One region of the Shewanella maritima genome, then DNA from elsewhere that is predicted to be linked to it. Evidence: predicted binding sites of a transcription regulator. Region 1 holds the regulator's gene; each other region holds the start of a gene.
What was found. Region 1 encodes LexA, which represses DNA repair genes until DNA is damaged. Its sites were predicted from a motif close to TACTGTATNNNNATACAGTA; they were not measured.
Positions count from the first base shown of each region.

Region 1 (4,097 bases):
GCGCATTGCCCGCGGTAAGTGCCAGGCTTATCAACCTTGGTCCAGGCTTCATTAATAAATCCTGGGTTAGCATCTTTTTTAACGGCAAATGCGGGTACCCACCAGGAGTGAATCACATCATCTGAAGTCATTAAAAAGCGCACTTTACGATTGGTAGGGATGACTAGAGGTTTATCTACTTCCAGTAGGTAGGTATCGGTTTTGGTGGCGTCGCCCTCGATTTGATCTCTTGGGGTCGATAGTACGCTGAAAAACTCGACGTCTTCATTGAAGTAGCTGTAATGCCACTTCCATTGTGAACCCGTTACCTTAATCGTTAAGTCAGCATTCGATGGGTCTTCCATGGCGATCAAAGTTTTGGTCGCTGGAATAGCCATACCGATAAGGATAAGGAAAGGGATAACCGTCCATATCACCTCAACTTTGGTGCTATGGTGAAATTTAGCGGGTTCAACGCCTTTTGATTTGCGGTGGAATATCATGGAGTAAATCATTACTCCAAACACCAAAAAACCAATGGCGCAGCAAATATACAAAATGATCATGTGTAGGTCATACACTTGACCACTAATATTAGTGACACCTTGGGTCATGTTTAGGGGCATTTCGCTTGCCCCAAGGCGCGGTGCTACTACAACTAGTAACCCCAATAGCGCACAATACAACCATTGCTTCACAAGACTTCTCCTCTGCCAATTGCGAATAGCAACTACAAAGAAGAGTCACACAGTAAGTCTCTGCTCTATGCAAACTCTTCGGTTCCCAAAAAAGCTTGATGACTTCAAAGTATCGATGGCGGTGAGAATACTTCGATGCTAATAAGCACTATGGCTTGGTTAGCATTACTGCTGCACGACTACGGGTGTTTACCGCTCGAGATACCTACGACTGAATTTATCAACTCTGATTTGACGTGTTCCAATCTATGTGGATTCACGTTTTTTATATTCAGATGGCGCGTAAAAATCAGCCACCTTGATTTAACATTACTTGCAGTTTAAATATTGATCAAGATCACTTTTGTCGGTAATAGCTTGAAAAATGGCTTAAAAAAAGCAACAAAAAGCCCTGCAACTGTGGCAGGGCTTGAGTTCTATTCGCAATAAAAAATTAATGAATTGCTGCGAAATTATTCATTTTGCCAGTGATACTTGCTGGGTTAACAGCTTGATTAGCATGTTCGCTTGCTTGTTGCTCCTGGATAACTAGACCAAGCGCGCGAGCACTTTTTGCTACCAGTTGCAGACGGCGACTGTCGCGGTCATCTAGATTGCTGGTCCAGCTAACGACCGCGCTAGATGTACCACTGGTAAGGGCTTTTTCAGTGGCCCAGAGGGTTTCAATTTCATCTTTTGCATGCACCAACAATACCCGGTCAGTGCGGACGCCTGCGTTAGCAAGCAGTTGTTTGTAGCTAATATGTGGAGGATTGATAAGTACAATCCAGCGACCTTGAAAACTCAGCGTAGCAAGTTGTGGTGCAAGGGCTTTTAGCTCCTGCTCACCTTGAGTGTTTGAGCGCACAGTATTAATGCTAGGTTGTACTTGAAGATCGGTGCAGCTTGTTGAGCTATCAGTCCACATACCAGGGTGGCGAGGTGAATTTCCCATTAAGTTATTCATGACCAATCTCCATTTCTAATCACACCAACCGCTAAGCCTTCGATGGTTAAGCTCTCACAGGTTAAGTCGACCTTGATTGGAGAGTAGTCTTCATTCTCAGCATGTAGCAGTACTGTATTACCTTTCTTTTCAAAACGTTTTACTGTGACATCATCTTCAACACGAGCGACAACCACTTGACCATTTCTTGCTTGTTGCATCTTATGCACCGCAAGTAAGTCGCCTTCTAAAATACCAATGTCTTTCATACTGTCGCCGCGCACGCGTAGTAAAAAGTCAGCAGAAGGTTTAAACATATCTGGGTCAACTTGGTAATGCTGTTCAACATGTTCCTGCGCCAAAATCGGTTCCCCCGCAGCAACTTGACCAATTAACGGCAGACCATCGTTTTGCGCTTCTTCGTCTTGAGGGAGGCGAATACCGCGAGATGTACCAGGCATGATTTCAATACAGCCTTTACGAGCTAACGCTTTTAAGTGCTCCTCAGCAGCGTTGGCACTTTTAAACCCAAGACGCTTGGCAATCTCTGCACGAGTAGGTGGCATGCCAGTTTCTGCAATATTGGTTTTAATTAGCTCTAAAATTTCTGCTTGGCGCGGCGTTAATGGTCTCATGTTGAATCCTGTTTTTTTATACAGTGACTGTCATTATATACAGTGTTTGGGTTCGTGCAAGTATTAACCAATATTATTTTTTCGAAAGGCTATTAGTGAGTTAGCGAACTCTGAGTCAGTGTGCTCTGAAAACTACTGTGTGCTGGTGGTTTGATTAACGATTGATAACTCATAGTGTTAGCCGACGATATTCTGTTATCCTATGCGGCATTATTTGTCCGTAGAATTCATAATCACAACTATGTCAAAACCAGATTCGCTAGTATTACGCGCGTTGCGCTGGGTTCAAAAGTGGATGGTACACACGATTGTTGTTCCTGAAGATCCTTTTGATGACTTAAATCTCGATAAAGATAAGCCCATTGTTTACGTGATGAAGACGGAGTCGATTAGCGACACCGCTGCATTAAGTGAAATCACCTCAGGCTTTGGTATGCCAAGCCCCTATGAGCCGCTAGAAATTGACGGTTTGACGGTGCCTAGGATTGTTTGCCTTGAAGGACGTAAGCCGATTTTTGGTCGCCGAGAAAGTGGTGACAAGTTCCTGAGCTATTTTACCAATCTGTTAACTGTGCACCGCCAGCGTCCTGAATTAGATATTCAGCTGGTGCCAGTGAGCCTGTATTGGGGGCGTACGCCGGGCAAAGAAGATGACACCATGAAAGCGGCAGTACTAGAGCGTCAGAGTCCAACCTGGTTACGCAAGTGGCTGATGATTATGTTTTTAGGTCGTCATAACTTCGTGCAGTTCTCAAATGCTGTATCACTTAGATTTATGGCAGATGAGCATGGCAGTGATAAAGCCATCGCGCAAAAGCTTACCCGTGTTGCTCGGGTACACTTTGGTCGTCAACGCAAGGTGATGACCGGGCCACAGCTGCCAAATCGTAACTCATTGTTTGACTCATTACTGAAGTCTGAAGCGGTACAAAAAGCGATTAAGGAAGAGGCTGCCAACAAGAAAGTATCAGAGGAGAAGGCAAAGGAAACTGCGGTTAAATATATTGATGAGATAGCGGCAGATTATTCAGACAGTTTAATTCGTATCGCTGAGCGCTTTTTAACCTGGCTGTGGAATAAGCTCTACAGTGGCATTAAAATTCGCGGCGCTGAGCAAGTTCGCCAATTACACCATGACGGCCACGAGATTGTGTATGTACCTTGTCACCGCAGCCACATGGACTACTTGCTGCTGTCGTACATCCTTTACTATCAAGGTATGGTACCGCCGCATATTGCTGCAGGTATTAACCTTAACTTCTGGCCAGCAGGACCTATGTTCCGCCGCGGCGGCGCCTTCTTCATTCGCCGCAGCTTTAACGGAAACAAGTTATACACCGCAGTATTTCGTGAGTATTTAGATCAGCTGTTTACCAAGGGCTACTCTGTAGAGTACTTCACCGAAGGTGGTCGTTCACGCACCGGGCGCTTGCTAGCACCAAAAACCGGTATGTTGGCGATGACAGTTAACAGTGTGCTGCGCGGCATTGAAAGACCTGTCACGCTAGTACCAGTTTATCTGGGTTACGACCACGTGATGGAAGTGGCGACTTATCATAAAGAGCTAAGCGGCAAGAAGAAAAAGAAAGAGTCGGTTTGGCAAGTATTCGGCATTATCCGCAAACTGGGTAACTTTGGCCATGGCTATGTTAACTTCGGTGAGCCAATTAACCTGCAAAATTTCTTAACTCAGCAATCACCTGATTGGCGCGAAGAAATGGCAAAAGATAAAGAGCAAAAGCCAAGCTGGTTAACACCAGCCGTCAATGATTTAGCCAATCGCGTGATGACCAATATTAACGGCGCCGCGGCGGTTTCTGCCGTCACTTTAGGTAGTCTAGCGTTACTGGCGACTGAGCA
Region 1 is NZ_CP036200.1:2,895,843-2,899,939, forward strand. Features, by position in the region: gene coxB (cytochrome c oxidase subunit II) at 1-677, opposite strand, end outside; gene EXU30_RS12440 (SulA-like leucine-rich domain-containing protein) at 1,111-1,623, opposite strand; gene lexA (transcriptional repressor LexA) at 1,620-2,237, opposite strand; gene plsB (glycerol-3-phosphate 1-O-acyltransferase PlsB) at 2,479-4,097, shown strand, end outside.

Region 2 (4,097 bases), 210 kb from region 1:
ACTTAATTTTACTCAGAATAGAAAAGGACGCTTATGCGTCCTTTTTTGTTTTAACTTGCGCTGTGTTTTCACTAGTTTTGATGCTTCAGCAAGATGGCGTAAATCTCTTCTTTAAGGTGTAACTTTTTAGACTTTAGTAATTTCACATCTGGCGTAGTGTCACTACTCGCATGAGCCTCTTGCTTTTTGATTTCTTCATCTAGACGATTGTGTTCGTCGAATACTTTAAGGAAGTGGGCGTCAGTGGTTTTTAGTTTAGTGATCAGCTCGCGATGCTCTGGAAACATAGGCAACTCCTGTTAGGTTATAGGTCAAAGTTAAAGCGAAGACTGTTAACTTCAGACTATGCTTATCCAGTCAGGTTTAGCTTGATTTACATCAAAATTTTGTTTGTTTTTTGTTAATGGATTTGGCGTGTTACTTACTCGTGTTCGCCTTAGTACACAAAACCTTTAGTGAATGATTAGCAAGTGAAAAATGCGAGTGGGATAGTTATCTTTTGAGCCTATAACTGTCATTAGCTTGTCATGATATATCGCGAACATTCAAACTAGCTAAGTCAACTTGTGTGATCCAGTTAACCTTTTTATGGTGTAGACTAAGTTAAAGTTTCGTGAACGGTCGTTTCAAAAATAAGATAATAGGGGTTCAACATGTCTGATGTATTTCACTTAGGATTAACAAAAAGCATGTTAGATGGTGCCACTTTGGCAATTGTGCCGGGTGATCCTGAGCGGGTTAAACGCATCGCAGAGCTGATGGAAAATGCCACTTTTCTTGCCAGCCACCGTGAATACACCTCATACCTAGCTTACATAGATGGTAAGCCTGTGGTTGTGTGTTCAACAGGTATTGGTGGGCCTTCAACGTCGATTGCTGTTGAAGAGCTAGCCCAGCTAGGAGTTAATACTTTCCTTCGTGTAGGCACAACAGGTGCAATTCAACCACATGTAAACGTGGGTGATGTGATTGTGACTCAAGCATCGGTGCGCCTTGATGGTGCCAGCTTGCACTTTGCGCCGCTAGAGTTCCCTGCCGCGGCAGACTTTGACTGTACTACTGCCATGGTTGCAGCGAGTCGTGATGCTGGTCTTGAGCCTCATATTGGTATCACAGCCTCATCAGATACTTTCTACCCAGGACAAGAGCGTTATGACACTGTGTCTGGTCGCGTAACTCAGCGTTTTGTAGGGTCGATGAAAGAATGGCAAGCCATGGGCGTACTTAACTATGAGATGGAGTCAGCTACGTTATTTACCATGTGTGCGTCGCAAGGTTGGCGCGCAGCTTGTGTTGCTGGTGTCATTGTAAACCGTACCCAGCAAGAAATTCCTGATGAAGTGACCATGAAGCAAACCGAGACCAGTGCGGTGTCGATTGTTGTTGCTGCGGCGAAGAAACTGCTTAGTTAAGTTTTCATAAGTCAGCGTCATAACCAAAATCAATGTTATGACTAAAGTTAGCGTTACAAATAAAAGGTGCCTCGGCACCTTTTTTGTTTTGACCCCTAAACCATCTACTTCAGTCGGTGGTTATCATCAATTAGGCTTTGCCTATAACTTTTAGTGTGCTTCAGATCTGGCTAACACAAAGCCACGTTCGTCATAAGGTTTTAATACCCTAGATGTTTTCCCCTGAATAACTTTATCTATGGTTTGCAGATAAAACTTTGCTGAAAGAGTTGCTATAAGGGCATCCTTTTATAGAAAAGATATTTATTTAGCAAATAGCTCATTATTAGTTATACTGTATAAGTATACAGGTATTTGTGATGACTAATTTAATTGAGCTACTTCAACATCAGCACCTTGTGTGGCAGGGCTCAGCTCAGGTTGCTCCTAAGGCAACAACGACTGGGTTTACTGAGCTAGATGAGCATTTGGCTGGTGGTTTTCATACGACAGGTGTGACTGAAATTCAGAGTGAGTCAGGTGTTGGCGAGCTGCGTTTGCTTATGCCTGTTTTGGCTGAGGCAAAAGTGCAGCAACGGTTAATTGTGTTTATTGCTCCTCAAGGGCTGATTTCGGCGCAGGCGCTTGCGGCTCAAGGTATTGAGCTAGATAAGGTGCTGACCATCTATCCAAAAGATCAGCAGCAGGCACTGTGGACTGCGGAGCAGTGTCTGCGAAGTGGTGCTTGCCATAGCGTGTTGATGTGGAGTTATCAAGCGCTTGAAATTCATCATGTTAAGCGTTTGCAGGTGGCAAGTGAGACCGGTAATTGCCGGCAGTTTATTCTACGTGAGGGTAAGGCTGAGTCGTTATCGCTACCTTTTGATTTAAGCCTATCTTTACAAACCCATGCTAAGGGCGTGACGGTAAAAATTAATAAGCGTAAGTGCGGTTGGCCGTCTGAGGCATTTCACATCAATATGGTTGATCGCTGGCCAAGCTTAACTCAGCAAGCACTGCCAGATAATTTAATCCCATTTCCGCAAGTGCAAACTGGTTAGTATTGCGAGAGTATTATGGCTTTGTGGTTGTATCTTCACTTTCCTTCTTTGCAGCGCGACACCTTGTATCATGATTGCGAGCTGCCGTTGATCATTGTTGATGGCAGACAAAATGAGGTGGTGCAGTTAACGAGCGCGGCTAAGCAAGAGGGCATACAGCTGGGTATGGGTTTAGGTAGCGCGGCATCCTTGTGCACTAGTTTACAAGTCTTACCTTATGATGAAGCCACCGAAGCTAAAACGCTTAAGCAAATCGCCCGTTGGCTGTATTTGGTAACGGCCGATATTGCCCTTTATCCACCAAATGGTTTGCTAGTTAAAGTCAGTAATATGCTGACCTTGTATAAAGACTTAGGTCAGTACTGGCAAAAGTTGCAGAGCCATTTAAAGCACTTTACGGTGGAGTTTCACTACTGCACTGGTTTATCGCCTTATGGCGCACGTATGTTGGCGCGAAAGGGGGTTAATCAGGTCAGTGACAATAAAGACTGGCTTAACGCTCAGGTAGCTAAATGCGCCTTGATTGAGTCCGATCTTGAGCCTAAAGCCATTACCAGTTTGCAAAAGGTTGGAGTGCAGCAATTTAGTGACTTGTTGCGCTTACCGCTGGCTGATTTATCCAAGCGTTTTAATCTTAATGTGGTTAATTATATTACTCGGCTTACAGGCACGGTTGAGCACAAGGTTGAGTTTTACATTCCTGCCGAGGCTTTTGAGCAATATCTTGAGCTTTATTATGAAGTGTCGAATTTACAGTTTCTAGAAAAGCCCATCACCAAGCTCTATAAGCGACTCGAAACCTATTTAAAACTAAGGGACAAGCTAGCTTGTGAGTTATTAATTACTCTGCATCTGCGTGATAAAGATGATCTGCAATTAACAGTAGCTGCGGCGCAAGGTGAGTACAAAGCCAGTAAGTGGTGGCAGCTAACTAATTTGTGCCTGGAGTCGGTTGATCTAGCCGCGCCTGTGATTGGCGTTAGCGTTAAGGCAAGTCGGGTGGTGAATCAATACGCTGAGCGTAATGATTTATTTCAAGGCTCTCAAGGCAGCCTTAGCGCCACTGAGTTAGTATCGATTTTAACTGCTAAATTAGGCGAAGATAGAGTGCAAGGACTTAGCATAGGTCAAGACCATCGCCCTGAGCTGGCAAATCAGCTATGCCCACCTTTTACGGTATCGAATGAGTTAAATGGTGATATTCCCCTACGCCCCAGCGTTATGTTGGCAACGCCTGTTGCGCTCAATGAACATGTGACCTTACAGCCTTATCCTGAGCGAATTGTCACCGGCTGGTGGGATAGCCAGCAAGCCGTGAGAGATTACTTTATTGGCCGCAGTGATTCTGGGCGTTGGCTGTGGTTATTTCGTAATGCAGATAAACAGTGGTTTGTGCATGGAGTGTTTAGCTAATGCACTATCCAACTTCTCCCTTAACGCACTATGCCGAGCTGTTTTGTCAGACTAACTTTTCTTTTTTACGAGGGGCTTCTCACCCTGAGGAGTTAGTGATCCAGGCACACTTTTTAGGCTATCAAGCACTCGCCATAACCGATGAATGCTCGGTTGCGGGTGTCGTGCGGGCGTACAGTGCAATTAAAGAGCATCAACTAGATATTGAGTTAATTGTCGGCAGCATGTTTTG
Region 2 is NZ_CP036200.1:3,104,041-3,108,137, forward strand. Features, by position in the region: gene EXU30_RS13250 (HP1242/YdcH family protein) at 72-287, opposite strand; gene udp (uridine phosphorylase) at 654-1,412, shown strand; gene imuA (translesion DNA synthesis-associated protein ImuA) at 1,772-2,452, shown strand; gene EXU30_RS13265 (Y-family DNA polymerase) at 2,468-3,865, shown strand; partial or broken gene EXU30_RS13270 (error-prone DNA polymerase) at 3,865-4,097, shown strand, end outside.
Region 2: the regulator LexA is predicted to act here: its motif matches at 1,745-1,764, upstream of imuA (translesion DNA synthesis-associated protein ImuA).

Region 3 (4,097 bases), 2.3 Mb from region 1:
TAAACAAAACTATCTCGCTAGAAACATGAAATATCGTAAAGCACTTTGCTAAAGGTTTATTTGCACTTCCTTATCCCGAGCTAAGGTTACATAACCTCAACTCGGGATAATAAACCGGTTTCTAACGGCTATTTTTGTCTATCTCTTATTAATAAAGAGCGCGTTAAAGCTCCTTGCATTAGGCTAGCTATTGACGCGCAGTTGCTCGCTTTGAAGCAGGCTTTTTTGTCGTTGTTGTTTTTGATGCAGCTTTAGCATTTGAAGCACTAGATTTACTGTAGCTTTTGCGACCTTTTCTTGCTGTTTTTGCGCCCTTGCCCAAGATTTTTTAGCTGGCGCTTTAACGCCTTGTAATGCCGTAGGAATATGGGCTGCTGCTTGAGAGACAAGATGAGATACTTGATTAACCAATGGCTGCATAAAGCTGTCGTAGCGTAACTGTTTTTGGCTTATGGCATCTAGGCTTTGCTCCCACAGCGCTGTCATATCAGGCAAGGTAGCCGACTCAGGCAAGCTGTGAACTAAACCTTTGCCTACCTCGGTCGCTATAATCGCTTTGCCTGAGCGCACAACAAAGCCACGTTTAAACAGCAGCTCGATAATTCCTGCCCGAGTTGCTTCAGTGCCCAAACCATCGGTTTCTTTTAAAGTCTTTTTAATCTCTGCGTCGCTGACATAACGGCTAATGCCGGTCATTGCGCTAAGCAAGGTTGCATCAGTAAAGTGCTTAGGTGGCTGAGTCACTTTTTCTACCACTTCACCTTGATGACAAAACAGCACCTGACCTCGAGTGAGTTTAGGCAGCTTGGCCAGTTCTTCACCATCCCCACTGGCAGCATCATCCTTAGTGCCGTTTTTCACTGCACTGCTGCTTGCGGGGAATAGCTGTTTCCAACCGAGTGATTTGTCGACTTTAGCTTTGGTGGTGAATCTGCCGCCTTGAATCGCTATTTCGACTTGAGTTTCGTCATATACGTAAGCCGGATAAAACTGCGCCAAATACTGGCGAGCGATATGTTGGTAAAGGTTCGCTTCATCGCGAGTAAGCGAGGCTAAATTTGCCTTTTTCTCGGTTGGGACGATGGCGTGGTGCGCATCGACTTTTGAGTCGTTCCAGGCTTTAGAGACTAAAGATAAATCTGGACTGTCGATTCCTTGAGTGAGTTGCGGCGCATTGGCGCATATAGCCTGGGTAACAGCAGGAGCAAGTGCTAACTGCTCTTTAGGTAAGTGACGACTATCTGAGCGCGGGTACGTGATAAGTTTATGTTTTTCATACAGGCTTTGGCAGGTATCAAGCACAGCTTTGGCGCTTAAACCAAAGCGTTTAGCGGCGTCGATTTGCAGTGACGATAAACTGTAAAGCAGCGGTGGATTTTGCTTTTTGGTTTTGCATTCAAGCTTAGTGATTTTGGCTTGTTGACCGGTAATTCTGCCTGCCACGTTGTGCGCTAACCCTTTAGCAAGCACACGGCCATCTTCGTCCATGTAGGGTTCACAAGCTTTGCTAGGTTGCCACTTGGCGCTAAAGCTAGGTTCTGACTCATTTACGTCAGATAAATGCGCTAACACCTCATAGAACGGCTTAGGTTGAAAGTTTGTGATTTCTTCATCGCGGCGGACAATTAAGCCAAGTACTGGCGTTTGTACACGCCCAACTGACAACACGCCTTGATAGCCAACCTTTTTACCTTGAATGGTATAGGCGCGGGTCATGTTCATACCATATAGCCAGTCGGCACGGCTACGAGCCAATGCTGATGTTGATAGTGGAACAAACTCACGGTTACTGCGCAGTTGCCCAAGTGCCCTTTTTACCGCGCTTGGGTTTAAGTCACTCACCAATAGGCGCTGCACCTTGGCAAGCTTGTCGCCCTTAACGCCTAAATGGGAGATGACCTCATCGACCAGCAACTGCCCTTCTCTATCTGGGTCGCCAGCGTTAACCAGCTCATTGGCTTGTTTGACTAACTTACGCAGTACGGTTAATTGGCTACGGGTTTTCGGCTTAGGTTTGAGCTGCCATTTTTCAGGCACTATGGGGAGATCTTCAATACGCCAGGATTTGTATTTGTCGTCATAGGCATCTGGCTCGGCTTGCTCAAGCAAGTGACCGATACACCATGACACGCAATCGCCGTTAGCCGCGGTAATAAACCCCTCAGCTTTTTTAAGTGGCTTAGGTAGCACATCGGCAATAGCGCGACCAAGACTTGGTTTTTCGGCAATATATAGACGCATAGAAAACTGGACAAAGCACTGTATGAATTGACAGTACTTTACCCAGCGAAGCGGTAAAGCGCAATAGCAACAATCAACAACAGCTGATTTGATTAAATCTAGGTGCTTTGCGCTCACGCCGAAAAAGGCTTACAAATGCTTTAGCTTGCTAATCAACCAAACATGCCAGCAACTGAGATTCCATGCCATCGTCAATGGTACTTTTGCCGGCTGCATTAGCTTGCGAAATCAACTCAATACGGCTCTCGAAGCATTCATCAAGCTCAATTTCGGTAATACCGTCTGGCGTTAAGTTGTAGCCAAATACTCCCATGTCGGTGATAAATACGGCCTTCATACGCTCTACCACTAAATCAACTAATAAGCGCACCAATGACTGACGCGAGAACACTTTATCTGGCGCAAAACGCCAGCCGACACTGTTGTAGCCTTCGCCTTGATTGCTTGCTTTAATCACGCCGCTCTCTGGCATAGGCAGATCACACGCGAGTGGTTTAGGTTTGCCGTGATGATGGTGATGATGATGATGTGAACTGTTGGATAAGCCTTGAGTTTTACCCTCAAGCGCACTTAGCGGCAATTTACCATGCTCGGCAAAAATCACTTTCGTATCAGGGTTAGCCTGATTGACATAAGCAATGAGTTGCTCGGCTTCATCAGCGCGATACAGATCTTGCTTGTTACCAACAATCACATCAGCAATAGCGATTTGCTGATTAAACGTATCGTGCTCAGTGTATTTAGGCTCAGCTAGTTTACGGGCATCAACTAAAGTGATGGTTTGTTGCAGCGACAATACCTGGCGGTAATGCTCAGATGACAACACCTCAAGCACTTCTTTAGGGTGACCTAAGCCTGTTGGCTCAATCAATAATCTGTCTGGCTTAGCAGTGCTGAGCAGTTGATTTAACGCGATCTCCATCGGCAAACCTGCGGCGCAGCACATACAACCGCCGGGTACTTCTCGGATAAAGACTTGCTGCTCAGCATGCTGGCCTTGAAACAAGCTGCCATCTACACCGATTTCGCCAAACTCATTCACCAACACTGCCCAGCGTTCATGCTCTGGCTTGTGCTTCATTAGGCTCATAATGGTTGAGGTTTTACCCACACCAAGAGAGCCGGTAATGATGTTGGTAGGTACCTGAGAGATAGGGTTAGAGCTCATTAGCAATTCTCCGGTAACCTTCAACCAGGGTATGGTTTGCAGAAACGACAGACTCAGAAAATGCTGAATACTCTGGTGGTACTTTAGAGATGGTGTTTAAGTCAAAATCTGGGCCGATGTTAGTCATTGGCGGCACGTGGAACTGCTCTGGTAAGTCTAAGCCATCAACCACACTGTTATGGCGAATAACGCAGCCTTTACCAATTTTGGTAGAGAACACTACGGAGTTAAAACCAATGAATACATCGTCGCACACTTCACATGGGCCATGGATAATTGAACGATGGGCAATAGAGCTTCGCTCGCCAATGGTTACCGCCGCGCCGGCTTTTGAGTGAATAACCACACCGTCTTGGATATTGGTGTCGCGCTTGATAATAATTGGCTCCATGTCGCCTTGTGCGTTCACTTCATCAGCGCGGATAACCGCATAAGGGCCAACAAATACGTTTTCTTCAATGATGACTTTGCCGCAAATAATGGCGGTAGGATCAATAAACGCGGTTTCTGCAACTACAGGCATGTGCCCAGTTGGATTTTTTCTTAGCATGACAATTCTCGTTAATGTTGTTTTATTCGTTTTATTTATTCAGAAGCGCTAACCCCAATTGGTATGACAAATCACCGCTCAAACGCTAATGCCATTGCAGCATTTGGCGCTTCAATAAGCTTGTCGCCATCAAATACC
Region 3 is NZ_CP036200.1:590,033-594,129, forward strand. Features, by position in the region: gene EXU30_RS02555 (DNA topoisomerase III) at 184-2,241, opposite strand; gene EXU30_RS02560 (CobW family GTP-binding protein) at 2,390-3,409, opposite strand; gene EXU30_RS02565 (DapH/DapD/GlmU-related protein) at 3,399-3,959, opposite strand; gene EXU30_RS02570 (dihydroorotase) at 4,031-4,097, opposite strand, start outside.
Region 3: the regulator LexA is predicted to act here: its motif matches at 2,258-2,277, upstream of EXU30_RS02555 (DNA topoisomerase III).